3 regions of the Streptomyces sp. NPDC057249 genome follow, and region 1 is predicted to be linked to each of the others. Evidence: riboswitches for the same ligand, from Rfam matches in the RefSeq annotation. Region 1 holds a riboswitch; each other region holds the start of a gene.
The links. A riboswitch is a leader RNA that binds a small molecule or an ion and turns the genes downstream of it on or off. The one in region 1 is predicted to bind cobalamin.
Positions count from the first base shown of each region.

Region 2: linked by a shared signal. The riboswitch ahead of ACFUJY_RS07115 (ribonucleoside-diphosphate reductase subunit alpha) and the one ahead of ACFUJY_RS13100 (cobalamin biosynthesis protein) in region 1 are both predicted to bind cobalamin.
Region 3: linked by a shared signal. The riboswitch ahead of ACFUJY_RS18935 (ABC transporter substrate-binding protein) and the one ahead of ACFUJY_RS13100 (cobalamin biosynthesis protein) in region 1 are both predicted to bind cobalamin.

Region 1 covers NZ_JBHUXS010000006.1:51,514-61,352, reverse strand. Annotated here, with positions in the region: gene ACFUJY_RS13110 (putative cobaltochelatase) at 1-1,724, opposite strand, end outside; gene ACFUJY_RS13105 (cobyric acid synthase) at 1,721-3,274, opposite strand; gene ACFUJY_RS13100 (cobalamin biosynthesis protein) at 3,271-4,275, opposite strand; cobalamin riboswitch at 4,398-4,527, opposite strand; gene ACFUJY_RS13095 (hypothetical protein) at 4,673-4,906, opposite strand; gene ACFUJY_RS13090 (anion permease) at 4,939-6,210, opposite strand; gene ACFUJY_RS13085 (class II aldolase/adducin family protein) at 6,352-7,029, shown strand; gene ACFUJY_RS13080 (alpha/beta hydrolase) at 7,147-8,274, shown strand; gene ACFUJY_RS13075 (hypothetical protein) at 8,459-9,763, shown strand.
Region 2 covers NZ_JBHUXS010000003.1:126,160-135,998, reverse strand. Annotated here, with positions in the region: gene ACFUJY_RS07120 (ribonucleotide-diphosphate reductase subunit beta) at 1-985, opposite strand, end outside; gene ACFUJY_RS07115 (ribonucleoside-diphosphate reductase subunit alpha) at 985-3,366, opposite strand; cobalamin riboswitch at 3,505-3,637, opposite strand; gene mctP (monocarboxylate uptake permease MctP) at 3,696-5,312, opposite strand; gene ACFUJY_RS07105 (DUF3311 domain-containing protein) at 5,309-5,563, opposite strand; gene ACFUJY_RS07100 (GntR family transcriptional regulator) at 5,805-6,575, opposite strand; gene ACFUJY_RS07095 (extracellular solute-binding protein) at 6,857-8,155, shown strand; gene ACFUJY_RS07090 (carbohydrate ABC transporter permease) at 8,271-9,284, shown strand; gene ACFUJY_RS07085 (carbohydrate ABC transporter permease) at 9,281-9,839, shown strand, end outside.
Region 3 covers NZ_JBHUXS010000009.1:172,600-182,438, forward strand. Annotated here, with positions in the region: gene ACFUJY_RS18915 (adenosylcobinamide amidohydrolase) at 1-399, opposite strand, end outside; gene ACFUJY_RS18920 (PRC and DUF2382 domain-containing protein) at 667-1,680, shown strand; gene ACFUJY_RS18925 (ABC transporter ATP-binding protein) at 1,767-2,546, opposite strand; gene ACFUJY_RS18930 (FecCD family ABC transporter permease) at 2,543-3,631, opposite strand; gene ACFUJY_RS18935 (ABC transporter substrate-binding protein) at 3,628-4,656, opposite strand; cobalamin riboswitch at 4,718-4,905, opposite strand; gene ACFUJY_RS18940 (beta-ketoacyl-[acyl-carrier-protein] synthase family protein) at 4,938-6,161, opposite strand; gene ACFUJY_RS18945 (acyl carrier protein) at 6,158-6,400, opposite strand; gene ACFUJY_RS18950 (acyl-CoA dehydrogenase) at 6,644-8,488, opposite strand; gene ACFUJY_RS18955 (beta-ketoacyl-[acyl-carrier-protein] synthase family protein) at 8,540-9,787, opposite strand.

The DNA.
Region 1 (9,839 bases):
AGCCGCTCCACCCGCAGCACGTCATGGGCCTTCAGCAGCCCGGCGGCCACCGGGGTGCGCCCGCCCGTCGGCAGCGACTCAAGCCGGGCCGCCGCCGCGTCCACCGACGAGGTCGGCGGCAGCGCCACCTCCGCATCCCGGCCGCGGAAGGTGACCAGGCCGACCTTGTCGCGCCGCTGGTAGGCGTCCATCAGCAGGGAGAGCACCGCGCCCTTCACGGCGCCCATGCGCTGCCGGGCGGCCATCGACCCGGAGGCGTCCACGACGAACAGCACGAGATTGCCCTCGCGCCCCTCCCGCGTCGCCTGCCGGAGATCGTCCCGACGCACCACGAGCCCCCGCCCGGACCGGCCCCGCGCCCGCTGGTGCGGGGCGGCGGCCACGACCGTCGCGGCCAGATGCAGCTTCGTCAGCGCACCCTCGGGCCGCCGCGCCCCCGTCGTCCGCCCCTGCTCGGTGCGCGCCCGGGACCGTCGCCCCGCCGCGCCCTCACCGAGACCGGGCACGCTGAGCATCTTCGTGCGGAACGGCTCACCGGCCGTCACGGGCTGCTGCTCACCGCCCTGGCCCGGCACGGGGGCCCCGGGCGCGTCGTCCGCCCCGCCGGCGGGCTCGGGCGGCGTGTCGGGCCCGTCCCCCTGCGGCGGCAGCCCGCCGCCGCCCCCGCCGTCACCGCCGCCACCGGGCCCGTCCGGCTCCGGCTCGTCGTCCCCGCCGCCGTTCCGCTCCAGCGTGTCGTCCAGCTTGTCCTCGTCGAGCCCCGGCGCGTCGAAGGGGTTGCGCCGGCGCCGGTGGGGGAGCGCGAGCAGCGCCGCCTGCCGGACGTCGTCGGCGCCCACGTCGGTGCGCCCCGCCCACGCGGCCAGCGCGGTCGCGGTCCTGGCCATGACGATGTCCGCGCGCATCCCGTCGACCTCGAAGGCCGCGCAGGTCGCCGCGATCTGCCGCAACGCCTTGTCGCCGAGCACCACGTCGGGCAACAGCGCCCGCGCGGCCGCGATCCGTTCCCGCAACTCCGCTTCCTCGGCGGCCCAGCGCGCCGCGAAGGCCGCCGGATCGTCCTCGTACGCGAGCCGCCGCCGCACCACCTCCACCCGCTGGTCCGTCTCGCGGGACGCCGCGACCTCGACGGTCAGCCCGAACCGGTCGAGCAACTGGGGCCGCAACTCGCCCTCTTCGGGGTTCATCGTGCCCACGAGCAGGAACCGCGCCGCATGCCGTACGGAGACGCCCTCGCGCTCCACGTACGAGGCACCCATGGCCGCCGCGTCCAGCAGCAGGTCGACCAAGTGGTCGTGGAGGAGGTTGACCTCGTCCACGTACAGGATTCCGCGGTGCGCGTCCGCGAGCAGCCCCGGTTCGAACGCCTTCACGCCCTCCGCGAGGGCCCGTTCGATGTCGAGCGCCCCCACGAGCCGGTCCTCGGAGGCGCCGACCGGCAGCTCCACGGTCCGCGCCGCCCGCGACACGCCGGACGCGTCCTCGTGCGGGCCGTCCGGACACGCCGGATCGGGCGCGGCGGGGTCGCACGAGAACCGGCACCCCGGCACGACGGCGACCTCCGGCATCAGCGCGGCCAGCGCGCGCACGGCGGTCGACTTGGCGGTGCCCTTCTCACCACGGACCAGCACCCCGCCCACGGCCGGGCTGACCGCGTTGAGCAGCAGCCCGAGCCGCAGGTCGTCCTGGCCGACGATGGCGGTGAAGGGGTAGGGCGTACTCACAGGGCCTCCTTGACGGGGATGGCGGGCGCTCCCGGCGGGATGAACGGCAGTCCGGACGGCGCGCCCGACTCGATGAGCCGCCACAGCGCGTCGGTGTCCGCGTGTTCCTCGATCAGGTCGCCGAGGCGGTCGAGCTGTTCCTCGCGCAGCGCGGCGAAGCAGGTGTCCGGGGCGGGCACGAAGCGGCGGCCCGCGATCCGGGCGACCTCGGTCAGGAACCGGCGGCGGAACGCGTCGCTCTCCAGCGAACCGTGCCAGTGCGTCCCCCACACCGCCCCGGACCGGCAGCCGTCCAGCGGAGTGCCCCGGCCGTCCGTCAGGAACGGTTCGCCGCCGCGCACATCGGCGACCCCGTGGTGGATCTCGTACCCCTCGACGGGCTCACCGAGCGCCTCGCCGGACGGCCGGGCGAGGGTCTTCTCGCGGTCGAAGCGGACCCGCACCGGCAGCAGCCCGAGCGCGTCGACCCGTCCGGCGCGCGACTCGACCTCGTCCTCGATGTGCTCGCCCAGGATCTGGTAGCCGCCGCAGATCCCGAGCACCGGCCGGCCCTCGGCGGCGCGCCGCCGCAGCGCGTCGGCGAGCCCGCGTTCGCGCAGCCAGGCGAGCGCCTTCACGGTGCCCCGGGTGCCCGGCACGATGACGAGGTCGGCGTCGGCCAGCTCCTCCGCCCGGTCCACGAACCGCACGACGACACCGGGTTCGGCGGCCAGCGCGTCCACATCGGTGAAGTTCGACATCAGCGGGACCGCGCACACGGCGACGCGCAGGACGTCCTCGCCGTGCGGCGGGGCGACCGCCGACTCGCGTACGGTCCCGCGCAGCGACACCCTGAGGCCGTCCTCCTCGTCGATGCCGAGCCCGTGCGCGAAGGGCAGCACCCCGTACGTGGGACGGCCCGTCAGACCGCGCAGCATGTCGAGCCCCGGCTCAAGCAGCGAGACGTCGCCCCGGAACTTGTTGACCAGGTACCCCGCGATCAGCTCCTGGTCCTCGGGCGCGAGCAGCGCGGTCGTCCCGAAGAACGAGGCGAAGACCCCGCCCCGGTCGATGTCCCCGACCACCACGACCGGGAAGCGCGCGGCGCGGGCGATGCCCATGTTCACGATGTCCGTGCGCCGCAGGTTGATCTCGGCGGGCGACCCCGCGCCCTCGCAGATCACCGCGTCGTACGTGCTCCGCAGCTGCTCCAGGCAGTCCGTGACGGTGGACAGCAGCCGTTCCTGCCGTCCGCCGTGGTAGCCGCGGGCGCTCATCTCGCCGACCGGCCGCCCCATCAGCACGACCTGGCTGGAGCGGTCGCCGCCGGGCTTGAGCAGCACCGGGTTCATCAGGGCGGTCGGCTCGACGCGGGCCGCCTGGGCCTGCATCGCCTGCGCCCGGCCGATCTCGGCGCCCTCCCGGGTGACGAAGGAGTTCAGCGACATGTTCTGCGCCTTGAACGGGGCGACCTTCACGCCCCGGCGCACCAGCCAGCGGCAGATGCCCGCCGTGACGACGCTCTTGCCCGCGTCCGACGTGGTTCCGGCGACCAGCAGTCCGCCGCTCATATCGCTCTCCGTCCAGAGGTACGAGGTCCTTGAGGTCCCCCGGTCCGTCCCGCGAACCGGCGTGCGACCGCTCCCGCGCCCAGCCGGGCGGCCACGCCGACGCCGAGGGCGAGCACGCCCACCCGGCGCGAGAGCCGCACGGCACGCTCGATGTCCCCGGTCTCCACGGCACGGCCCGCCGCCCCGTTGAGCACCGGCCGGTGTTCGACGCGCCCCCCGTACGCCAGGGTCCCGCCCAGCCGTACGCCGAGCGCCCCGGCGAACGCGGCCTCCACGGGCCCCGCGTTGGGGCTCGGGTGCTTCGCGGCGTCGGCCCGCCAGGCCCGTACCGCCTCCCGGGGACGGCCGCCGGAGGCCACCGCGAGCAGGGCGGTCAGCCGGGCGCCGGGCCAGCCCGCGAGGTCGTCGAGGCGGGCGGAGGCCCAGCCGTACCGCAGGTAGCGGGGCGACTTGTGGCCGACCATCGCGTCGAGCGTGTTGGCGGCGCGGAAGCCGACGAGCCCGGGGACGCCGGCGAGGGCGCCCCAGACGAGGGCGCCGACCACGGCGTCCGAGGTGTTCTCGGCGACGGACTCCACGACGGCGCGCGCGATCCGGGGGCCGTCCAGCGCCTGCGGGTCGCGCCCGCACAGGTGCGGCAGCCGCTCCCGGGCCAGCTCGACGTCGCCGGCGGCGAGTGCCGAGCCGATGGCCCGGGCCTCGCGTCCCAGCGACGTACCGCCGACGACGGACCAGGTGGCGGCGGCGGTCAGGGCCACCGAGGCGGCGGGACGGCGGCGCAGGGCACGGGCGGCGAGCGCGGCGCTCCCGGCGGCGCCCCCGGCGCAGATCAGGGTGTGCAGGGCGCCCCGGCCGCGGTGGTCGCGCCAGAGCCGGTCCTCGACGGCCGCGGCGGCCCGCCCGAAGGCGGCGACCGGGTGTCCCCTGCGGGGGTCACCGAGCAGCAGGTCGGCGATCAGGCCGGCGGTGGCGCCGTACGCGTAGATGCGATCGGCACGCACGGTTCAGCCGGCCGTACCCGAGGCCGCGGACAGATGAGGTGGGGAGAAGGTCGCACGGCAGCCGGGCATGGCGATATGTCCTCACTCAGGGTCCGCGCCCTGGTTCGACGTGACGGCGACGAGAGTCTCCTGGCTTCCGGATCGGCGGGTTCCCCGGTCTTCCAGCCCGCTCGCGCGGGCCGTGACGTGCGGTGGGGGACCGCTCCCCGGTGACAGTGGCGGGACCGCGCCGGATTCGCACCGGCTTCCTCTGCTGTCGCCGTAATGGCTCCGGCAGTCCACCACGCCCCGCGAACGCCCGTCAACTCGCCGTTGACCTGCGGCGGTGCGGTGTGGGCGGACGCACACCGGGCCGGACGCACCCGAGGTGCGTCCGGCCCGGGGGAGAGGTGGTGCGTCAGGCGACGATCAGATAGATGCCGTACGCGACCGCCGCCGCGCACAGCCCGAAGCAGACGTACGCGCCGGCGCGCGCCAGCAGGACCGACGAGCCCGCCGGACCGCCCTCGGCGGCCGGTTCCGGCTGCTTGGAGAGGCCGACGATGCCGAGCGTGAAGAGGCCCACCAGGGCGACGGTGGTGACGAGGGAGACGCCGAAGACGGTGCCCAGAGCTGCCCAGTCGATGTTCATACGGGGTGTCCTTACCGGAGTACCGGGGTCTGTCAGACCGTGGCGGGTCGGGCCGGATCGGCGGCGACGGGACCGGCGGGCGCCGGAATGGTGGCGGCGAGGTCGGCGGCCTGGGCCGCGGTGGGCGGCGGGCTCACGGCCGCGATGGCCTGGGTGACGACACCCGCGGGCTCGGCCGGGGCCGCGTCCTCGGTGCCGGGCGCGACATCGCCGTGGCCGACGGGCTTGCGGCGCGAGAGCAGCCAGATCGCCCCGGAGCCGGCGACCAGGAGGACCGCGACGACCACGACGCCCCAGGTGCCCTGCTTGGTCAGGAACTCGGCTCCCGCACCGACCAGACCGGCGGCCGGCAGGGTCAGGCCCCAGGCGACGAACATCCGGGTGGCGGTGGACCAGCGGACCACACCCCCGGCACGGCCGAGGCCCGCCCCCATCACGGCCCCGGAGCAGGACTGCGTGGTGGAGAGGGAGAAGCCGAGGTGCGAGGAGGCCAGGATGACGGTGGCCGCGCTGGTCTGGGCGGCGAAGCCCTGCGGGGGCTTCAGCTCGGTCAGGCCGCTGCCCATGGTGCGGATGATGCGCCAGCCGCCGAGGTACGTGCCGAGCGCGATGGCCAGGCCGGCGCTGACGATGACCCAGACCGGCGGGTTGGAGCCGGGGGAGAGGACGCCGCCGGTGACCAGGGCGAGGGTGATGATGCCCATGGTCTTCTGCGCGTCGTTGGTGCCGTGGGCGAGCGAGACGAGCCCGGCCGAGGCGATCTGCCCCGCCCGGTAGCCCTTGGCGGTCGCCTTCTCCTGGGCGTCGTTACGGATCTTCCCGCCGATGCGGTACGTGAGCCGGGTGGCCAGGAGCGCGGCCACACCGGCCACGAGCGGGGCGGCGACGGCGGGCAGCAGCACCTTGGTGACGACGGTGCCGCCGTTGACCGACGACCAGCCGGCGGACATCACCGCGGCGCCGATGAGGCCGCCGAACAGTGCGTGGGAGGAGCTGGACGGGAGCCCGACCAGCCAGGTCAGAAGATTCCACAGGATGGCGCCGACGAGCGCCGCGAAGATGACCTCGGTTCTGAGGCCGTCCTCGTTGACGATCCCGCCGGAGATCGTCTTGGCGACCTCCACGGACAGGAACGCGCCGACCAGATTGAGAACGGCGGACATCGCGACCGCCGTCTTGGGTTTGAGTGCGCCGGTCGAGATGGTCGTGGCCATCGCGTTGGCGGTGTCGTGGAAACCGTTCGTGAAATCGAACACTAGAGCTGTCACGATCACTATCGCGAGCAGCAGCGTGATGTGTTCCATTTACCCAGGCAATCGTTCGACGTCATTGGCACGTGGAACGTAGGCAACTTGAGTGAACAGAAGATGAACTGAGCAGGGCGCTGCGGTGACCCCCGGAGCGGTGGCCGGGCGGCGCGGGGCGGGGCCGGAAAGGATCTTCGTATGAGTGACCGAGAGCACGTGGCGATCGCCCGGGGATGGGAGGCGGTCGTCGCCGCGGCGCGCCGCACGGCGGCCGAGGGACTGGTCGTCGGAACCTCCGGGAACGTGTCGCTCCGGGTCGGCGACACGGTGCTGGTCACCCCCAGCGGAGTGCCGTACGACCGACTGGGCCCCGAAGACCTGACCGGCGTCGATCCGGAAGGCAACCAGACCTTCGGGACACTCGCCCCCACCAGCGAACTCCCCCTTCACCTCGCCGTCTACCGGAACACCGACGCGCGGGCCGTCGTGCACACCCACGCGGTCCACGCCACGGCCGTCTCCACCCTCGTCGCGGAGGTCCCCCCGGTCCATTACGCCGCCGCGACGCTCGGCGGCACGGTCCGCGTCGCCCCCTACGCCCGGTACGGCACCCCCGAACTGGCCGCGAACATGCTCACCGCCCTCCGCGACCGCACCGGCTGCCTCCTCGCCAACCACGGGACCGTCACCTACGGCGCCACCCTCGACGAGGCGTACGACCGCACCGCCCAGCTCGAATGGCTCTGCCACGTCTGGCTCACCGCGAGCGCCGTACCCGGCCGCACCCCGGCCCTGCTGTCCGAGGGCCAGCTCGGCGAGGTCCTGGAGGCGCTGAAGGGGTACGGGCAGCGCCCGGAAGGCACCGGAGGCCGCTGAAGGGGGACGGGCGGCGGCGCCGGGACACGCCGAAGGGGCGCGGGCGGCCGGCGCCGAGGCGGCACCGGACGGCCCTGCCCACTGGCATTGCGCCGCCCGGGACCCGACACTGTGGGGGTGCGCCCGGTTACCGCGACGGCAGCGGCCGTCACCACACTCATCGGCGCCGGTGCGGCAGCGGTCGCGGCCGGCCGGTTCGCGGGCGACGTCGCCCTCAGGACGCCGCCCGGACGACCGCTCCCCGCCGACCGCGAACTCACCGTCCACGCGACGGCCGCCGGGCAGATCACCCTGACCCGGTCCCTCACCTCGCTGCGCCCCGGCACGTACGGGCTGACCGGCAAGGACGTCCACGCCGTCGTCGGCCCCGTGCTCGACCGCGCCCACCAGGCCGCCGACACCGTCGTGCGCCGGCTGGAACGCGTCGACCACGGCGTCCTGGCCCCCGGCGACAAGGTCCGGCTCACGCCCCAGGTGTACAGCGGCGACCCCGGCAGCGCGCTCGGCCTGGCCTTCCGGGAGGTGCGCATCCCCGGCGAGCTGGGCGAGCTGCCCGCCTGGTACGTCCCGGCCCCCCGCCGGATCTGGGTCATCACCGTGCACGGCATCGGCGCCACCCGCGAGCACCCGCTCAACGTCCTGGACTTCCTGCACGGCCGGCAGCTGCCCGTGCTCGACCTCGCCTACCGGGGCGACCCGGACGCCCCCCGCTCCCCGGACGGGCTCGGCCACCTCGGCGAGTCCGAGTGGCGCGACCTGGACGCGGCGATCCGCTTCGCCGTCCGCAACGGCGCCGAGCAGGTCATCCTGTACGGCTGGTCCACCGGCGCGTCCATGGCGCTGCACGCCTGCGCGGGCTCCGCGCTCCGCGACCGGATCTCCGGCCTCGTCCTCGACTCGCCGGTGCTGGACTGGACCGACACCCTGCGCGGCCTCGCCGCCGCACGCGGGGTCCCCGGCGCGCTGCTGCCGCTGGCCGTGCGCGCCGCCCAGGGGCAGACCGGACTCCACGGCACCGGGCTCCTGGACACCTCGGTCCCGGTGACCCTGCACGTGCCCACGCTCGTCTTCCACGGCCCCGACGACACCCTGGCCCCCTGGACCCACTCCCGCCGGCTCGCCGCCGCCCGCCCCGACCTCGTCTCCCTGCACACCGTGGACCGCGCTCCGCATGCGGCGATGTGGAACGCCGACCCGGCCCACTACGAGGAGACCCTGCGCCGCTTCCTCACGCCCCTGATGTGAGGTGATGCACCGGTTCGGCCGATTGGTCCCGGCCGGTGCGCGGGCCCGTCAACGCCGGTGACCCGGGTTCCGTTTGGGCTTTCGGGCCGTCAGGGGCAAGACTGCTCCCGTGACGTCCCGTACCCCGCGCGACTCCAGGCTGCGTCTTGTCCGCCCGCGACCCCTCGCCACCGCCCGAAGGGCTGTGACCACCCGGCGCACCAGGCCCGCGCCGCGCCCGCCCGAGGGCACCCCACCCCGGGCGGAGCTGGCCCGCCAGGCCAGGACGGTCCTCGCCGACGCCGTACGGATCGCCCGCTGGGCGGCCGACGGGGCGGCCCCCGGCACCACGCCCCCGGCCGCCCTCGAACACGCCGCCGCCGCGCTGGACATCTCCCCGGCACAGGTGCGCTCCGGCTGGGACCGGGCCCGGCTCGCCGGACTGGTCGAACTCCACGGCGACACCGCACGGCCCGGCTGGCGGCTGCGCGCCTGGGACCGGGACGACTCCGCGGTGCTGCGCGGCTGGGTGGCGCTCTTCGACGCCTGGTCGCTCGTCCACCCCGCGCCCCGGGGCGTCGAGTCCACCGCCGTCGCCGAGGCCGTCGAGGCCGTGCCCCAGGTCCTCTCGCTGCTCCAGCTCTCGGCCGGCCCGGTCACCGTGCCCGCCCTCCTCGACCTCCTCGGGCAGCGCGTCGCGGAGCTGCACGAGGAGCGCTGCGAGGTGCCGTACGGCCCCGAGCCGCTGCCGGCACCCGCCGAACCGGCGCCCACGGCCCACCCGCCGGCCCTCGTCGCCCGTCTGCTCGACTGGGCCCTGGAGGGCCTGGCCGACGTCGGGGCGCTCACCCTCGGCGCGGGCCAGGCCACGCTGACGCCGCTCGGCAACTGGGCGGTATGGGTCAAGCTGGAACAGATCTGCGTCGCCGCCCAGAGCCCCGCCGGCAACATCGAGCAGGCCGCCGCCGACATGCTCCTCGGCTGCGCCCGCCTCACCCCCGGCCCCGCCCGCGCCGAATACCGCGCCTGGCTGGCCGCCCGTCCCGTCGGCAGCGCCGTCGCCGAACTCCTCGACGTCGCCCGAGGCGAGGACGCCCTCCTGCGCGGCCTGGCCTTCGAGGCCCTGCGCGTCGTCGGCGCCCCCGCGGAGCCGGAGGTCCGGGCCGTCCTGACCGACCCGTCGCTGCGCCCGTACGCGCTGCTCTGGCTCGCCGAGTACGACGGCACGGACCCCGAGGACGCCCAGGAGGTCCTCAGCCGCGCGGAGGCCACGTGGCTCTGGGTCGACACGGCGGCGGCGGTCGCGGACCACGGTGAGACGGGCCTCCTGGTCCGCCACCTCGACTCGGCGGTCCAGGGCACGGTCCCGGCCCTCCTGGACGAGATCCGGGCCGTCGGCCACCCCCGTACGGTCCAGGTCCTGGTGGCCCTGGCCGCGGCCCACCCGGACCCGGCCCTGGCGAAGGCGGTCCGCAAGGCGGCGTTCCAGGTCCACACGGGCGGCTCGTGACCCGGGGGCGCTGCCCAGGATCCCGGGCCGGAGCCCCGAAGAAGTCGTTGGACACCGCCAGTAGACTGGTTTCCAT
Region 2 (9,839 bases), on a different contig from region 1:
CGGCCACCTGGTACGCCGAGGGGCGGCGCTCGAAGAAGTTCGTGAGCTCCTGCACCCCCTGGAGCTCCATGAACGAGAACGGGTTCTGCGAGCCGTACACCGCCGGGAAGCCCAGCCGGGTGAGCCGCTGATCCGCGACGCACTCCAGGTACTCGCGCATCGACTCGGTGTTCATGCCGGGCAGCCCGTCGCCGCACAGGTCGCGGCCGAACTGCAGCTCCGCCTCGACGGCCTCCTTCAGCATGTCGGTGACCTGCTGGCGGAGGGCGTCGTCGAAGAGGTCCGGCTCCTCCTTGCGGACCGTGTCCACGACCTCGAACGCGAAGTTCATGTGCATGGTCTCGTCCCGGAAGACCCAGTTGGTCCCCGTGGCGAGACCGTGCAGCAGCCCGCGCGAGCGGAACCAGTACACGTACGCGAACGCGCCGTAGAAGAACAGCCCCTCGATGCACGCCGCGAAGCAGATCAGGTTCAGCAGGAAGCGGCGGCGGTCCGCCTTCGACTCCAGCCGGTCGATCTTCTCCACCGAGTCCATCCACCGGAAGCAGAACTGCGCCTTCTCGCGGATCGAGGGGATGTTCTCCACCGCCGCGAACGCCGCCGCGCGGTCGTCCGGGTCGGGCAGATAGGTGTCGAGCAGCGTCAGATAGAACTGGACGTGCACGGCCTCCTCGAACAGCTGCCGCGACAGGTACAGCCGCGCCTCGGGGGAGTTGATGTGCTTGTACAGCGTCAGCACCAGGTTGTTGGCGACGATCGAGTCACCGGTCGCGAAGAACGCGACCAGCCGCCCGATCAGGTGCTGCTCGGCGGGCGTCATCTTCGCGAGGTCCGCCACGTCCGAGTGGAGGTCGACCTCCTCCACGTGCCAGGTGTTCTTGATCGCGTCCCGGTAGCGCTCGTAGAAGTCCGGGTAGCGCATGGGCCTCAGGGTCAGCTCGAAGCCCGGGTCGAGCAGGTTCTTCTCGGTGGGGGTGGTGCTCATCACTGGCATGCCTCGCAGGACTCGGGGTTCTCCAGGGAGCAGGCGACGGCGTCCGCGTCGGGAGCCTGCGCCTGCTGTACGGGGACGGGGGCGGCGGACGCGGCGCGGGCGATCCGGGTCGCCGGGCGGGAGCGCAGGTAGTACGTCGTCTTCAGGCCCTGCTTCCAGGCGTACGCGTACATCGAGGAGAGCTTCCCGATGGTCGGCGTCTCCAGGAACAGGTTGAGCGACTGGCTCTGGTCGAGGAACGGCGTACGCGCCGCCGCCATGTCGATCAGGCCGCGCTGCGGGATCTCCCACGCCGTGCGGTACAGCGCCCGCACGTCCGCCGGAATCCAGGCGAAGCCCTGCACCGAGCCGTTCGACTCGCGCAGCGCCTCACGCGTCCGCGCGTCCCACACGCCGAGCCGCTTCAGCTCGTCCACCAGATAGCCGTTGACCTGGAGGAACTCACCGCTCAGGGTCTCCCGCTTGAAGAGGTTCGAGACCTGGGGCTCGATGCACTCGTAGACGCCCGCGATCGAGGCGATCGTCGCCGTCGGGGCGATCGCCAGAAGCAGCGAGTTGCGCATCCCGGTCTTCGCGATCCGGGCCCGCAGCGCCTCCCAGCGCTCCGGCCAGGCCGGCTCCGCGTCGTAGTGGTCCGGGTGCAGCACCCCGCGCGCGGCCCGGGTCTCGGACCAGGCGGGCAGCGGCCCCGACCGCTCCGCGAGGTCGCAGGACGCCTCGTAGGCGGCGAGCATGATGCGCTCCGCGATCCGGGTCGAGAGCGCCCGGGCCTCCGGGGAGTCGAAGGGCAGCCGGAGCTGGAAGAAGACGTCCTGGAGGCCCATGGCGCCCAGGCCGACCGGCCGCCAGCGGGCGTTGGACCGGCCGGCCTGCTCGGTCGGGTAGAAGTTGATGTCCACGACCCGGTCGAGGAAGGTCACCGCGGTGCGCACGGTGGCGTCCAGCCGCTCCCAGTCGATCGAGGAGCCCTTGACGAACGCGCCCAGGTTGACCGAGCCGAGGTTGCAGACGGCCGTCTCGCCGTCGTCGGTGACCTCCAGGATCTCGGTGCAGAGGTTCGAGGAGTGCACGACCCTGCCCGGCTCGGCGGTCTGGTTCGCCGTGCGGTTCGAGGCGTCCTTGAACGTCATCCAGCCCTGACCGGTCTGCGCCAGGGTGCGCATCATCCGGCCGTACAGCTCGCGGGCCGGCATGGTCCTGCGGGCCAGGCCCTTCGCCTCGGCCGCCCGGTACGCGGCGTCGAACGCGTCGCCCCACAGGTCGACGAGCTCCGGCACGTCCGCCGGGGAGAACAGCGACCAGGTGGAATCCGCGTCGACGCGGCGCATGAACTCGTCCGGAATCCAGTGCGCCAGGTTCAGGTTGTGCGTGCGCCGCTGGTCCTCGCCCGTGTTGTCGCGGAGCTCCAGGAACTCCTCGATGTCCGCGTGCCAGGTCTCCAGGTAGACCGCGGCGGCACCCTTGCGCCGGCCGCCCTGGTTCACGGCCGCGACGGAGGCGTCCAGCGTCTTGAGGAACGGCACGATGCCGTTGGAGTGCCCGTTGGTGCCCCGGATCAGGGAGCCCCGGGCGCGGACGCGGGAGTACGAGAGGCCGATGCCGCCCGCGTGCTTCGACAGGCGGGCCACCTGGTGGTAGCGGTCGTAGATCGAGTCCAGCTCGTCCAGCGGCGAGTCGAGCAGGTAGCAGGACGACATCTGCGGGTGGCGGGTGCCGGAGTTGAAGAGCGTCGGCGAGGACGGCAGGTAGTCCAGCCGGCTCATCAGCCCGTACAGCGCCGCGACCTCGTCCAGCGCCCGCTCGGAGGTGTCCTCGGCGAGCCCGGCGGCGACCCGGAGCATGAAGTGCTGGGGGGTCTCGATGACCTGGCGGGTGATCGGGTGGCGCAGCAGGTAGCGGCTGTGCAGGGTGCGCAGTCCGAAGTAGCCGAAGCGGTCGTCGGCCCCGTCCGCGAGGGACCGCTCGACCAGGGCGTCCAGGGCCGCCGCGTGCAGCGTGACGAACTCGGCGGTGCGGTCCGCGATCAGGCCCTCCCGGTGGCCCACGGCGACGGACGCGGAGAACGAGGTGGCGCCCTGGCCCGCGGCCTCGTCCGCGACGGACCGGGTGAGCAGGCGGGCGGCGAGCCGGGAGTACGCGGGGTCCTCGGAGATGAGGCCCGCCGCGGCCTCGGTGGCCAGTGAGCGCAGCTCCGCCTCGTCCGACCGGGCGTTGCGGCCGCGCAGGGCGGCGGCGGCGACGCGTCCGGGATCGGTGTCGGGCAGATCGGCGGTGAGGTCGGTCAGGGTCCGCAGCAGTGCGGTGCCCGGTCCGTCGCTCGCGGTCCCCGTTGATGCGGCCGCTGAAGCCGGATCGGCTGGCGCGATGGTCACGTGGTGCTCTCCCTCGCTCGGCTCTGGGCCGGCGGGGAGCGGGGCAGCCGGGCAGGAGCGGGCCCGGGCAGGGCGGCACTCCGTGCGGCGTCCACCGGCCCATCCACGAGGCCCGGACGTCTGGGCATCCGGTTCGGTCGAGCCGGATGCGCTGTCGGCAGGTCCTCGGACTCCACGGGTGCGCGAAAGCGCACCGGATACACCGTTGCGGGACAGTTCCGGATTCGCACCGGATTCCCCTGCGGCGACAGCGAGCATGAGCATACATGTGGGGGCCGCCCTGTCGGGCGGCCCCCACATGTTGTGTCGCGTGGTGGGAAAGTGTGCGGTCAGTGACCGCCCGGCGCCCCCGCCGTGGCCGGCGGCAGCTTCTCCTGGACACCCGGGTCGCCCGCGTCCGCGGTGTAGTCGCCCGGGGAGGTCTCGTCGATTCCGACGGGTGCCTTCACGGCGTTCAGGACGAAGGTGAGGACGACGACGACCACGACGTTCAGCACGAAGGCGGTCAGGCCGATGTAGCCGATCTCGCCGAGGCCGGGGATCTCCTTGGAGGACCCGCCGAAGTGCTTCTGCGTCGGGCTCGCGACCCCGTACGCGGCAGCCGTCCCGTAGATCATGCCGGCCGCCCAGCCGGCGATCAGCGCCCAGCGGTGGAACCACCGGGTGAACAGGCCACCGACCAGGGCCGGCATCGTCTGGAGAATCCAGATGCCGCCCAGCAGCTGGAAGTTGATCGCGACGGTCTTGTCCATGGTGAGGACGAAGGCGAGCGCGCCGACCTTGACCAGCAGCGAGACCAGCTTGGAGACCTTGGTCTCCTGCTCGGGCGTCGCGTCCGGCTTCAGGAAGTCCTTGTAGATGTTGCGCGTGAACAGGTTCGCCGCGGCGATGGACATGATCGCGGCCGGCACCAGGGCGCCGATGCCGATCGCGGCGAACGCCACCCCCGCGAACCAGTCGGGGAACATGTTCTCGAACAGCTGCGGGATGGCCAGCTGGCCGTTCTGCACCTTGACGCCGGCGGCGATCGCCATGAAGCCGAGCAGCGCGAGCAGGCCCAGCATCAGCGAGTACAGCGGCAGGATGGTGGTGTTGCGGCGGATCACCTCACGGCTGCGGCTGGAGAGCGTCGCCGTGATCGAGTGCGGGTACATGAACAGCGCGAGTGCGGACCCGAGCGCCAGGGTGGCATAACCCCAGTGGCCGGCCGCCGCCGGCGCGAGGCCGCCCGCGCCCGCTTGAGTGAACTTGTCCTGGGCGGAGGCGAAGATGTCGTCGAAGCCGCCCAGCTTGATCGGGATGTAGATGATCGCCACGGCGATGACCAGGTAGATCAGCCCGTCCTTGACGAACGCGATCAGCGCGGGCGCCCGCAGCCCCGAGGAGTACGTGTACGCGGCCAGCACCGCGAACGCGATCAGCAGCGGCAGGTCCTTGACGAACCAGTTGGTGTTCTCGCCGCCGCCGACGCCCATCACGTCCAGCACCGCCTGGATGCCGACGAGCTGGAGCGCGATGTACGGCATGGTGGCGAGGATGCCGGTGACCGCGACGGCCAGCGAAAGCCCCTTCGAGCCGAACCGGCCGCGGACGAAGTCCGAGGTGGTGACGTACCCGTGCTTGTGCGAGACCGACCACAGGCGCGGCAGGAAGGTGAAGATCAGCGGGTACACCAGGATGGTGTACGGCACCGCGAAGAAGCCGGACGCGCCGGCCGCGTAGATCGCCGCGGGCACGGCGACGAAGGTGTACGCGGTGTAGAGGTCGCCGCCGAGCAGGAACCAGGTGACCCAGGTGCCGAACGAGCGTCCGCCCAGGCCCCATTCGTCCAGGGTGGCCTCGTTCTCGGCCCTGCGCCAGCGAGCGGCCAGGAAGCCCATGACCGTGACGGCCAGGAAGAAGAAGATGAAGATGCCGAGCGCGACGCCGTTCACGCCGTCCTTCATGCCGACGCACCCCCCTTGCGGGCGCGCTGGTCACGCTGCCACAGCTTGTACGCGATCATCGTGAGCGCGGTGGAGATCAGCACCCAGAGCATCTGGTACCAGTAGAAGAACGGGATACCGATGAAGGTCGGGTCTATCTTCGAATAAGAACTCACCCAGAGCATCGCCACGAACGGCGCGATGAGGCACAGGGCGATGACCACCCGCAACGGTGTGACGGTGGGTGGCTTTCCTTCTGGTTCTTCCGCCATGGCGGCGACTCCGTCCCCTCGCTGATCACCTGTAATGCGCAGGAAATCTAGGCGAGAGATCCGGCCACCGTCACCCCCCGTCCGCATTGCGGTCCGGCAACGGTCGCCACGGACCGGCCGGATGGCCGGAATGGCGGCAATCGTCCGGGAGCTGGTCCAGGCCAAGCCGGCCCTCGGGAAGCGCCGAACGGCCCCCGGAGGCGGGACCGGGGGCCGTTCGGGGGTACGTGCGTACGGTGGGTCAGTCCAGCGGCCGCTTCAGGCGGGCCACGAACTTGTAGCGGTCGCCGCGGTAGACCGAGCGGACCCACTCGACCGGTTCGCCCTGCTCGTCCAGCGAGTGCCGGGAGAGCATCAGCATCGGCAGGCCCACGTCGGTACCGAGCAGCCCCGCCTCGCGCGGCGTGGCCAGGGAGGTCTCGATCGTCTCCTCGGCCTCGGCCAGCCGGACGTCGTACACCTCGGAAAGCGCGGTGTAGAGCGAGGTGTACTTGACCAGTGAACGGCGCAGCGCGGGAAAGCGCTTGGCCGAAAGGTGCGTGGTCTCGATGGCCATCGGCTCGCCGCTCGCCAGGCGCAGGCGCTCGATGCGCAGGACCCGGCCGCCGGCGCTGATGTCGAGCAGCCCGGCGAGGGTGTCGTCGGCGGTGACGTAGCCGATGTCCAGGAGCTGCGACGTCGGTTCGAGCCCCTGGGCGCGCATGTCCTCGGTGTACGAGGTGAGTTGCAGGGCCTGGGAGACCTTCGGCTTGGCGACGAAGGTGCCCTTGCCCTGGATGCGTTCCAGCCGGCCCTCGACGACCAGTTCCTGGAGCGCCTGGCGCACGGTGGTGCGCGAGGTGTCGAACTCGGCGGCCAGGGTCCGTTCCGGGGGGACCGGGGTGCCCGGCGGCATGGTGTCCGTCATGTCGAGGAGATGTCGCTTCAGCCGGTAGTACTTCGGTACGCGCGCGGTGCGCGTCCCGGCGCCCGCACCCGTCTCGTTCTCCGAACTGCCCCCGTCGGCGCCCATGGCCCGCCTTCCCGACTGCTGCGTTGCTGCCGTCACCGGCTCCTCCGTCTGTCGCGGCTCACATGGTGGCACGGTCCGGTCACGGCTCGTCGCCCTCCCTCAGGTGTCGGTCCTATAACGGACGCGAGTGCACTTCTTATACACCCTTGACACCCCTAAAGGTCTAGGCCAAGCTCCCGGTACTGGTCTAAACCATTAAAGACCAGGTCCCAGCCCCAGAGGTACTCGTCGACGTTTTCGCGCGGTGGGGAGGGGGTTGCAGCATCCCTGAGGAGGGTGGCGTGAAGCGCAAGCTCATCGCGGCGATCGGCGTCGCGGGCATGTTGGTTTCCATCGCGGCGTGTGGTTCGGACGACAAGACGTCCTCGAAGGACCCGAAGGACCGCAAGGAAGACCTGACTGTCTGGCTCATGGGCGAGGCCCAGTCGACCTGGCCCGAACTGGTCAAGGACGTCAACGCCCAGTTCAAGAAGAAGTACCCGAACGTCAACGTCAAGATCCAGTACCAGGGCTGGGCTGACAAGGTCAAGAAGCTCGACACCTCCCTCGGTGGCGACAAGTTCCCGGACGTTGTCGAACTCGGCAACACCGAGACCATGCAGTACATCCTCAACGGTGCGCTCGGCGAGATCGACCCCTCCAAGTACGAGAACTCGGACACCTGGATCAAGGGCCTGAAGGACACCTGCTCCTACGAGGGCAAGATCTACTGCGTTCCTTACTACGCCAGTGCCCGTCTGGCGGTCTACAACAAGGACATGCTGAAGGCCGGCACCGGCAGCGACGCCCTCCCGCAGAACGAGGACGAGTTCCTCAAGGCGATGGACAAGGTCCAGGCCGAGCTCGCGAAGAAGGACAAGCGCGCCTCGTCCCTGTACTACCCGGGCCGTTACTGGTACGCCGCCATGTCGTACGTCGCGGCCGAGGGCGGCCAGATCGCCAAGTACGACGAGGGCTCGAAGGAGTGGAAGGCCAGCCTCTCCACCCCCGAGGCGCAGAAGGGCATCCAGCACTTCGTCGACCTGGTCAAGAAGTACAACAAGGCCGACCAGACGAAGGACGAGCAGGACCACGCCAACGTCATGGCCAACGAGAAGGCCGCGGTCATCTACGGCCAGGCCTGGGAGGCCGGCAGCGTCACCACGGGTGAGAACGGCAACCCGAAGCTCGAGGGCAAGATCGCCACGGCCGGTATGCCCGGCCCGAACGGCAAGGCGCTCCCCTCCTTCATCGGCGGCTCCGACCTCGCCACCATCTCCAAGTCCAAGGTCCAGGACCTCGGCCAGGAGTGGATCTCCCTCTTCACCAACGCGAAGTCCATGGACGTCCTCGCGTCGAAGAACATCCTCCCGAACAACGAGAAGCAGCTTGAGCCGCTGAAGGCCAAGCCCGAGACGGCCGCCATCGCCAACGCGGTGCCGGACGCCTGGTTCACGCCGATCGCGCCGGGCTGGGCCTCCATCGAGAAGGAGGAGATTCTGGAGAACATGCTCCTGAAGATCCTCAAGGGCACGTCCGTCGCCGACGCCACCAAGAAGGCCGACAGCGAGATCGACGCACTGATCAACAAGAAGGCCTAAGTCTTCCGATCGCCAGGCGGGGGCCCGGCATTGCGCCGCGGCCCCCGCTCGCTTTAGCTCAAGAACGCCGTGTTATCCGGGGGCTGCCTCGGACCCGCGATGGAAGGTCAGCCACGTGACTGCCGCCGATACCAAGGCCGCCGGGCCACCGGTCCCCGTACCACGTGATCCCAAGGCGGACGGGAGCCCGCTGTCCGATGAGGGCGGCACCGCTCCCCTGAAGCAGAAGAGGAAGCGGAAGAAGGGCGAACTGCTGCCCTACTTCCTGATCCTCCCGGCGATCGTGGCGATCGCCGCCGTCTACCTCTACCCGCTCGTCAAGACCGTCATCATGTCCTTCCAGGACATGGGCCGGCGCGAGCTGTGGACCGGTGATCCCGCACCCTGGGTCGGCTTCGACCAGTTCACCAACATCCTCGGTGACTCCGAGTTCTGGTGGGTGACCTTCCGCACCGTCGTCTTCATGGCCGTCTGCGTGACGCTGACCATGGGCATCGGTCTGCTGATCGCCCTGCTGATGCGCCGGCTGTCCAACTGGGTGCGGCTGATCCTGACCTTCTGCCTGATCGCCGCCTGGTCGATGCCGCTGATGGTCGCCGCCTCCATCTTCCGGTTCATGGCCGACTCCGACTACGGCCTCATCAACACCCTCATCGCGAAGGTCGTGGGCGAGGACTGGCTCGGCCACAACTGGTACCTCGACCCGGTCCAGGGCTTCGCGATCATCACGCTGCTGGTCGTCTGGGGCGCCATCCCCTTCGTCGTCGTCACGCTGTACGCCGCCCTCACCCAGGTCCCGCAGGAGCTGGAGGAGGCCGCCTCGCTCGACGGCGCCACCAACTTCGGCATCTTCCGCTACGTGACCTGGCCGGTCATCAAGCCGGTCTTCAGCATGGTCTCCACGCTGTCGGTGATCTGGGACTTCAACGTCTTCGGCCAGATCTGGCTGCTGCGCGGCAGCAAGCCCGAACCGGAGTACGAGACCCTCGGCCTCTACTCCTACTCCAAGGCCTTCGAGTCCACCTCCTTCAGCCAGGGCACCGCGATCGCCCTGATCACGGTGATCCTGCTGTCCGCGGTGGCCGTGTACTACCTGCGCCAGCTCATGAAGACGGGAGAGGTCGAATGAGCACCACGACCGACACACCCCAGGTCCTGCGCCCGGACCGCAAGAAGACCCGGGTCGGCCTGAACATCCTCGGCCTCGGCATCGCCCTGGTCATGGTCTTCCCGGTCTACTGGCTGGTGATCAGCGCGCTGCGGCCGAGCCGCGAGATCCGCTCGTACGACCAGACCCTCTGGCCCTCGTCGATCACCTTCGACAACTTCGTCAAGGCCGTGGACCAGCCGAACTTCGGCACCGCGGTCCAGTCCAGCCTGATCGTCTCGATCACCGCCGTCGTCGGCGGCATGGTCATCGCCACCCTGGCGGCCCTGGCCATCGGCCGGTTCCGCTTCTTCGGCCGCAAGGCCCTGGTCCTGATCCTGATCCTGGTCCAGATGCTGCCGCCCACGGCGATGCTCATCCCGATCTACGCCCAGCTGAACGCCATGGGCGGCATCGACGAGTACTGGAGCCTGATCGTCGTCTACCTGGTCTCCACGCTGCCGTTCGCGACGATCATGATCCGCGGCTTCGTGGTGAACATCCCGGTGGAGCTGGAGGAGTCCGCCATGGTGGACG
Region 3 (9,839 bases), on a different contig from region 1:
TACGCCCAGACCGCAGGTGGCGGTGGCGTGCACGCCCTCGTCGTCGGCGGTGGTGTACGCGGTGACGTCGGCGGCGGTCATGAGGCCGGCGCCGGGGCCGGTGAGGCGTGCGGCGGCGGCGATCTCGGCGAGGTGGCGGTCCGGGTCCATGCGGGGGTAGCCACCGGGCACCTGCGCGTTGACGATCCACTCGCGCGGGCCGATGCCGCCGCCCAGGACCGCGCTGCTGCACACCCGCCAGCCGGGACCCAGCCGCCACAGGAGGTGGTGGAGCTCCGCGCCGTCCTCGCGCCGGGCGAGCAGCTCTGCGCGTTGCCGGGGCAGCCGGATGCGTACGGAACGGATGGGCACCCCCGGGTGGCGCGGCGGGACGTCGGTCGGCGTGGACCCGTTGATCATATGTGCCGGGGCCGGGGCGTCCGGGGGCCGCCCCGCTCCCCCGGCAGCCGTGCGCATCACCCGGCCGTTCACCCGGATGGCGTAACGGGCCCGGAAGCCGCGCACCCGCGTGACACGGGCGCTGCGCCGGTCCGGGGCGGATGCCGCCCGCCGCACCGGGTTGCCGGGCGGTTGCAGCGTCCATCCGGGTGAGGCGCGATGGAATCCGGACGCGCCTTCTCTGCTGGACCCACCCACAGGACGCGCCCGGGCGAGGAGGATTCGGATATGGGAGCCGCTGACGGTTTCACGGATTCCGGAGAGCTCGACGGCCTGACGGTGTACGACACCGAGGGCGAGAAGATCGGCAACGTGGGCCGCGTGTATGTCGACGACAACACCGGCCGCCCGGACTGGATCACGGTGAAGACCGGCCTGTTCGGCATGAAGGAGAGTTTCGTGCCTCTCGCCGGAGCCCGTCGAGTGGGCTCCGACCTGCACATCTCCCACGGCAAGGACCAGGTCAAGGAAGCCCCCCGGGTGGACGCGGACGCGCATCTGTCCGTGTCCGAGGAAGAGGAGCTGTACCGGCACTACGGCCTCACCAGGAACACCCGGGGCAACCTGGGCGACGGTTCCGGGACCGGTTCACCGACCACCACGGGCACCGGCACCATGGGCGCGGCCGGCACCGGCGCGGCGGCCGGAGCGGGTGCCGGGGCCGGGGCCATGGGTGCGGCAGGCACCTCCGGCCAGGACCGGACCCGGGCGGCCGGCACCGGCAGGCACCGGGACACCGACGCGGGCACCGCCGCGGGCCGTCCGCTGGCCGGCGCCGGCGCGGGCGCCCAGCGGTCCGGCGCCGACCTGGGCGGCAAGGAGGAGATGATCCGCTCCGAGGAGCAGCTGCACATCGGCACCGAGGAGTACGAGAGCGGCAGGGCCCGCCTCCACAAGTACGTCGTCACCGAGAACGTCACGCGCAGCGTGCCGGTCTCGCACGAGGAGGTACGGGTGGTCCGTGAGCCGCTGCAGCCGGGCGACAGGACGACCGCGCGAGCGGGCGATCTGACGGAGCAGGACGTGGAGGTCACCCTGCACGCGGAACGCGCCACGATGCGCAAGGAGACCGTCCCGGTCGAGCGCGTCCGGATGGAAACCGAGAGGGTGACGGAGCAGAAGGAGGTCTCCGCCGAACTGCGCAAGGAGCAGATCGACTACGCGGACGGCACCACCAAGGGCGGCAAGGAGCCGGGAGGCAAGGACACCGGCGGCGACCTCGGCCGGGGACGCCACCGCTGACCGCTCGCCGGCATGCCGGCCGTACCGCACGACAGGCGAAGGGCGGACCCGCCCGGCGGGTCCGCCCTCTCGTGTGCCCGGGCCCCTCAGGGCAGGAAGCGCACCGAGGGCCGCCCCTGCGGGCCGTCCGGTGTCACGACGGACCGCACCCGGTAGACGTCCTCGATCAGCTGCTCGGTGACGACCTGCGCGGGGGTCCCGCCCGCGACCGCCCGTCCGCCGCTGAGCACCACGATCCGGTCGCAGAACATGGCGGCCAGGTTGAGGTCGTGCAGGGCGACGACGGCGGTCAGCGGGAGCGAGGCGACCAGGGAGAGCAGTTCGAGCTGGTGCTGGATGTCCAGGTGGTTGGTCGGTTCGTCCAGCAGGAGTTCGCGCGGCCGCTGGGCGAGCGCGCGGGCGATCTGGACGCGCTGGCGCTCCCCTCCGGAGAGGGTGTGCCAGGACTGGTCGCGCCGGCCGGTGAGCCCGGTCCGCTCCAGCGCCTCGTCCACCGCCGCCGCGTCCGCCTCCGTCGGCGCGGACCAGGCACGCCGGTGCGGGATGCGGCCCAGGCGTACGACGTCCAGGACGCTCAGCTCCTCCTGGGTGACGGCGTGCTGGTCGACGACCGCGACCCGCCGGGCCACGGCGCGGCGGCCGACGTCCGTGAGCGGTTCGCCGTCCAGCGTGACGACGCCCGCGTGCGGGGCGAGGACTCCGGCGAGGATGCGCAGCAGGGTGGACTTGCCGGAGCCGTTGGGGCCGATCAGGCCCACCGTCGTGCCCGGTTCCGGGGCCAGCGTCACACCGTCCAGCAGGAGGCGGCCGCCGGCCTCGCGGCTGACTCCGCCGGCCCGCAGGCCCTCCGCCGCCGTCCCGGTCACGCGGGCCGCCTGGTGCGGTAGAGGACGGCGACGAAGGCGGGCACGCCGATGAGGGCGGTGACGACGCCCACCGGGACCTCCTGCGGGTCGAGGACGGTCCGGGCGAGCGTGTCGACCCAGACCAGGAAGACGGCCCCGGCGAGGGCGGTGACCGGCAGCAGCCTGCGGTGGCCGGAGCCGGTGAGGGCACGGGCGGCGTGCGGGAGGACCAGCCCGACGAAGCCGATGGCCCCGGCCGAGCTGACGAGCGCGGCGGTCAGCAGCGCGGTGGTGCAGAGCAGGACGGTGCGGACGCGTGCGACGTTCACCCCGAGGGCGGCGGCGGCGTCCTGCCCGAAGGCGAAGGCGTCGAGCGTACGGGAGTGGCCGAGGCAGACCAGCAGGCTGACGGCGAGGACGGCGGAGCAGATCCACACATCGGTCCAGCCGACCCCGCCGAGCGAGCCGAGCAGCCAGAACAGCACGCCCCGGGTCTGCTCGGCGTCGGCGGCGGTCATGACGACGAACGAGGTCAGGGCCGAGAACAGCTGCATCGCGGCGACCCCGGACAGGACGACCCGGTCGGTGGAGCCGCCCAGGGTGTGGCTGAGCAGCATCACCAGCGCGAACGAGCAGAGCGCCCCGATGAACGCCCCGGCCGGCAGGGACACGGCTCCGCCGCCGACGCCGAGCACGACGACCAGGACCGCGCCGGTGGACGCGCCGGAGGAGACGCCGAGGACGAACGGGTCGGCGAGCGGGTTGCGCAGCAGGGACTGCATGACGGTCCCGCAGACCGCGAGGCCCGCCCCGCAGACGGCGGCGAGCAGGGTGCGCGGCATGCGCAGGTTCCAGATGATGCCGTCGCGGATCGGGCTGAGCCGGGCCTCACCGATGCCGAGGTGGGCGGCGACGGCGGACCAGACGTCCACGACGGAGATCCGGGCCGGTCCGATGGTGACGGCGACCGCGACGGACAGGGCGAGCAGCAGGAGGCCGCCGGTCCACAGGAGGCCGCCACGCAGACGGCGCAGGCGGGGGCGCGGAGGGCCGGTGGGGGCCGGCGTCCTGTCGGGCGGGGCGGTGAGCCGTTCGGTGGCCGTCATCCCGCGAGCCCGAACGCGCGCAGCCCGGCGGCCACCCGCTCCACGCCCTCGACCGTGCGGATGGTCGGGTTCATGGCCTGGCCGCTGAGCAGGACGTAACGCTTGTGGCGTACGGCGTCCATCTTCTTCGTGACGGGGTTGGACTCCAGGAAGGCGATCTTCCCGGCGGCGCTCTCGGCGGTCTGCGACGTGCGGGTGAGGTCGCCGATGACCAGCACGTCCGGGTTGCGGTCGGCGACGGTCTCCCAGTTCACCTGGGGCCATTCGTCGTGCGTGTCGTCGAAGACGTTCTTCAGGCCGAGCTCCCGGGTGATGATGCCCGGCGCCCCGCAGCACCCCGCCAGGTAGGGGGACTCGGAGTTGGCGAACCAGTAGAGGACGGAGGTGCCGGAGCCGTCGATGTCGTCGGCGGCCTTCCGGATGCGGGTGCGGAGCCGCTCGGTCAGCTTCTCGCCGCGCTCCGGCACGCCGAACACCCGGGCCAGGTCGCGCACCTCGGCGTAGACGCTGTCCATGGTGAGGGCGCCGGTACGGACGCCGTCGCCGTCCTTCGTGTTGTCCTTGGCCGTGCAGTCGGCGGGTGCGACGTAGGTGGGGACGCCCAGCTTCTCGAACTGCTCGCGCGGGGCGACACCGCCCTTGGCGAGGGTGGACTCGAAGTCGGCGGCGACGAAGTCGGGCTCCTGGTCGAGGACCTTCTCGGACGAGGGCCGGTTGTCGGCGATCCGCTTCACGCCCGCGTTGGCCTTCTCCAGGCCCTTCATCACCGGGTCGGTCCAGGTGGCGGTGGCGGCCATCCGGTCCTGGAGGCCGAGCGAGAGCAGGATCTCCGTGGTGCCCTGGTCGACGGAGACCGCGCGCCGGGGCGGGGCGTCCACGGTGACGGTGCGCCCGCAGTTCCTGAGCGTGACCGGGTAGCCGTCCGTCCGGCCGACGGCGTCGGCCTTTCCGGACGGGGGCCCTCCGCAGGCCGTCAGCAGCAGGAGGGCGACGGTGAGCAGAGCGGCGGCACGTATGGGCGGCACGGGGCATACCTCGGCGTCTCTGGGCCCATGCGCGGGGCCCGCTGTACGGTCCGCCGCCCGGTCCCGGGCGGCGGTCGCCAGCAGGTCTTCGGACTCGGGTTCGCTCGGACGGGACGCCTTCCCGGGAGACGCCGGGTCTCCCAGTGGCCGTGGCCCCGCCCGTCCCCCTCACCGCTGCGCGTCAGTTCCGGATTCGCACCGGATTCCCTGACTCCCACGAGGAGTTCGACTGGCTCCGGCACGCTACCACGGGCTTACGCGCAGCTCGGCGCCGCGTCCGGTCAGGGGCGCTGGAGGGCCACCACCGCGTTGTGCCCGCCGAAGCCGAAGGAGTGGCTGACGGCCCGGTGGACGGGCCGCACCAGCGGCACCTTGGTGACGCAGTCGATGTCGAACCCGGGCGCGGGGGCGTCCAGGTTCGCGACCGGCGGGACGACCCCGCGCTGGAGGGTGAGGATCGTCAGCCCCGCCTCGATCGCCCCGGCCGCGCCCATGCAGTGCCCGAGCACGCCCTTCGGGGCGGTGACGGGTGGCCGGTGCGGGTACACCCGGCTGATCAGCGCGGCCTCGGCGGCGTCGTTGCGTACGGTCGCGGTGCCGTGCGCGTTGACGTGCTCCACCTCGTCCGCCCGCCAGCCGGCGTCGCGCAGCGCGGCCTCCGCGGCGGCCCGGGCGACCCGCCCGTCGGGGTGCGGGCTGGTGGGGTGGTGGGCGTCCGTGGTGGCGCCGGTGCCGGCGAGCAGGGCCCGGGGTTCGGCGCCCCTGGCCTCCGCGTCGGCGGCGCGTTCCAGCACCATGACGGCGGCGCCCTCGCCCATGACGAGTCCGGCGCGGTCGGCGGCGAAGGGCCGGCTGAGCCGGGACAGGTCGCCGTCCGCGCGGGCGGCGGCCCCGGACCGGGCGAAGCCGGTCATGGCGATCGGGAAGACGGTCGACTCGGTCGCCCCCGCGACGGCCACGTCGCACTGCCCGGTCACCAGCAGGTCGCGGGCGACGGACAGCGCGGTGACGCCGGACGAACAGGCGGTGCAGGGGGCCAGGCTGGGGCCGGTGGCCCGCATCTCGATCGCGATCTCGGCGGCGGGCATGTTGGGGATGGTCAGCAGGACCCCGGCCGGCGAGGTCGCCTCCGGCCCCTTCCGCTCCAGGACCAGCGCCTGGTCGGTGAGGTGCGCGGAGCCCCCGCTGCTGGTGCCGACGACGACCGCGACCCGGCTGCCGTCCCACCCGGCCGGATCGAGACCGGCGTCGGCGACGGCCTCCCGGGCGGCCAGGACCGCGAACTTGACGTACCGGCCCATCCGGAAGGCCGTGCGGCGACCGATCTCGGCGTCCAGGTCGATGCCGTCGACCACGCAGGCGAAGTCGATCGCGCACCCGGCGAGCGCGGGGACGGTGCGGGCCGGGCTCACCGCGGCGCACACCCCGTCCCAGGTGGACTCGGTGTCGTTGCCGACCGGGGTGATCATGCCGAGACCGGTGACGGCGATGGCCGGTGTCCTCATCGGGCGACGCCCGCCGCCGCGTCGAGGTGCTCCGTGAGCTCGGCGAGGGTGGTCCCCCGGGTCAGGATGCCGGTGTCCAGTTCGACCCCGGTGGTCTCCCGCAGGACGACGGCGAACTCGGCGGCCGCGAGGGAGTCCATGTCCAGGCTGTCCATCGTGGAGTCCGGAAGGATCTCGGCCACGGGCACCCTGAAGGTACTGCTGAGTACGTCGGTGATGCGGGGGTGGATCGTGCTCATGGTCTTCCTTTCCTCATGCCCATCCGGGTGGGGCGTCCGGCGCCGGTGCGCACGGCCCCGACGCCGGAACAACTGAGCAGCGTCGCTCCGGTTACGCCTTGCGGCGAACCGATTCGCCAGAGCCGGGCCGGGACGCCGCGGACCACCGTGCGAACAGGGCGACGGTCGACCAGTAGGCGAGGAGGACGGCTCCCGCCCCGAGCCCCTGTACGGCCCGCGCCGCACGGCGCGCCCGCGTGCCCCTCATCGCCCCGCCCCGGCGTGCCAGTGGGCCTCCGGATCGTCGTACGCGTCGGTGTAGCCGGCGCCCGTGATCGGCCAGTCGGCGAGCATCTCGTCGGGGAAGGCGAAGGCGTCGGCGAGTTCCGGGAGGTGCGGGGCCACCGCGCCGATGAGCCGTTCGGTGTGGTCCGTCAGCGCCTCCGCCTGACCGGTGCTCAGGTATCCGGCCGCGAGGAGGTCGCCGCTGTCGCGCGCCACCCGGCCCAGGGCGAACAGCCGGGCCAGTTCACCGAGCCGGTCCCGGTCCGCGCCGGGGGGCAGTGCCTCGACCGCCTCCGCGTACGCCTCGGCCGCCTGCCGGCAGGCGTGCGCCTCGACCCCGCGCAGCGCGGGGCCCGCCGCGGCGTTCCACCGGCCCAGCGGGTCGCCGTGCGCCGCCAGGGCCGCCCGGGCCCCGGCGCGCGCGAACCACAGCTCTTCGGCGCGCCCCAGGAGCCGGACGAGGAACCGGAGGTCGGTCAGGTCGCCGTGGGACGGTGCGGCCGGCTCGTACGGCGTGCGGTCGGCGAGCAGGGCGGCGGCGGCCCTGGCGTGCACGGCGAGGTTGTCGCCCTCGGCGGTGATGGCTCCCTCGACGCCGGTGACGAGCGCGGCCATCCCGTTGTTCTCCAGGAGGCCCTGGGCGCCGCAGCGTTCCCGGGACTCCACGATCACGGCCCTGGCCTGCCAGGTGATCCAGCCCTTGGCGATGTCCACCAGCCGCTCGGCCGCCTCCCGCCCGGCCTCGGGCCCCGCCTCGGCCGCCTCCCAGCGGTCCAGGACGCGGCGGTGCAGCAGGCTCATGGCGAAGACCGTGGCCATGGCCTCGGCGAGCGGCCCGTGGTGGGTGCGGTACGCGAGCACCGGCAGCCGCGCGCCGCGCCCGGCGGAGACGTGGCGGTGGCCGCCGTACCGCACCGCGACGGCCAGTGTGGCGCGCGCCGAGCCGACGGCGCTGGCGCTCATGGAGATCCTGCCGGTGACGACGCGGGCGATGGAGGCGAGGAAGCGGCGCCGGCGGCCCTCGATGGCGCTGCGGAACACCCCGTCGCCGTCGATCCGCCCCTGCGGGCCCGTCAGCAGGGCCTCGCGCCCGACGAAGACGTGGTCGAACGAGGTCAGGCTGTGGTCGACGGGGCTGCCCATGCGTGCCGGGAGCCTGCGCACCCGTACACCGGGCAGCGGTCCGTCGGCGTCGGTGAGCGGGACCAGCAGCAGGAACACCCCCCGGTCGGCCCCGCCGGCCAGCAGCCGCGCGGCGACGAGCCCCGACTTCGGGCCGCCGGGCCGCCCGGTGTTGGGCATGAACTTCTGCGCCCCGCAGTGCGGGGTGTGCAGCACGAACCCGTCGCGTACGGGGTCGTAGGCGGCGGTCGTCTCGACGGCCGCGGCGTCGTTGCCGTGCGCCACCTCCGTGCACAGGAAGGTGCCGGTGCGCCGCAGCGTCAGGAAGTCCGACAGGTCGCGGGGGCTCTCGGCGATGTGGTCCAGGAGGCTGCCGAGGAAGAGGTTGTAGTGGATGCCCGCGATGGTGGCGAGCGCCGGGTCGGCCGGGGCCAGCCACTCGTGCAGGGCGGCCAGCGCCCGGAAGTCGGAGGCCGGGCGGGCGGCGCTGTCCAGGGCGTCGTTGAGGGTGCGCAGGCGGGCGTACGCGCGGTCGAGCCGTTCGTCCGGGGTGCCGCCGGCCCCCGGCCCGGGGGGCAGCCGGAACGGTTCGGTGGCGACGAGCCGCCGCCAGAAGCCGTGCTCGCGGCGGGCGTCGGCGCCGAGGAGTACGGAGGTGAGCGGGCGTACGAGGGGATCGACGCCGGTGAGCGTGGTGGTCATACAAGGCTGAACGACCGGCGTACGGTCAGGACACCGGGCTCGTGCAGATGTTCACCGTCCGGAGGGGCGAACCCGTTCGAAGCAGAGGGCGACGTTGTGGCCGCCGAAGCCGAAGGAGTGGCTGACGGCCCGCTCGACGCGCACCCGGCGCGGCGCCTTGGTGACGCAGTCGATGTCCCAGTCGGCCGGCGGGGCGTCCAGGTTGGCGACCGGCGGGACGACCCCGTGTTCGAGGGTGAGCACGGTGGCGGCGGCCTCGATCGCGCCGGCGGCGGCGAGCGTGTGCCCGAGGACGCCCTTCGGGGCGGTGACCGGGGGCCGGTGCGGGAAGAGGCGGGCGATCAGCTCGGCCTCCATCGCGTCGTTCAACGGCGTGGACGTGCCGTGGGCGTTGACGTGCCCGACCTCGTGGGCGGCCCAGCCCGCCGCGTCCAGGGCGGCCTCGACCGCGCGCCGGGCCCCGTGGCCGCCGGGGTCGGGCGCGGTGGGGTGGTGGGCGTCCGTGGCGGCTCCGGTGCCGGCGAGCACGGCCCGTACGCGGGCGCCCCGGGCCGCCGCGTGCGCGCCCCGCTCCAGGACGAGCACGCCGGCGCCCTCGCCCAGGACGAAGCCGTCGCGGTCGGGCGCGAAGGGGCGGGACGCGGCGGCCGGGTCGCCGGTGCGCGTGGACAGCGCGCCCAGCTGGGCGAAGGCCGCGGCCACGAGGGGCGTCAGGACGGATTCCGCGCCGCCCGCGACGACGACGTCGCACCGGCCGGTGGCCAGGAGGTCGTGCGCGGTGGCGAGCGCGGTGGCGCCCGAGGCGCAGGCGGTGGCCGGGGCCAGGCTGGGGCCGTGGGCGCCCAGGTCGATGGCGATCTCGCCGGCCGCCGCGTTGGGCATCATCATCGGCGCCAGGAGCGGCGAGACGGCCCGCGCGCCGCCGCCGTCGAACCGGCGGACGTTGTCCACGAGGGCGGAGACCCCGCCGACTCCGACGCCGAGCACGACGCCCACCCGGGCGCCGTCCCAGCGGTCCGGGCGCAGCCCGGCGTCGGCGACGGCCCCGCGCGCGGCGAGCAGCGCCATCTTCGCGAACCGCGCCATCCGCCAGGCGGCGCGGCCCCCGATGGCCTCGTCCAGGTCGGTCCGGTCGGCCCGGCAGGCGAAGTCGGCGGGCAGCCCGGCCAGTTCCCCGCAGCGCCGGGCCGGGGACCGCCCCGCGCACAGTCCGGCCCAGAAGGCCCCCTCGTCGTCGCCCACGGGGGTGACCACCCCCAGTCCCGTCACCACGGTCACCGTCCTCGCGTCCCGCGCCATGCCGCGGCCCTCCCCTGCGTCGTCCGTCCCTCTGAAGGGAAACGCGCCGGTG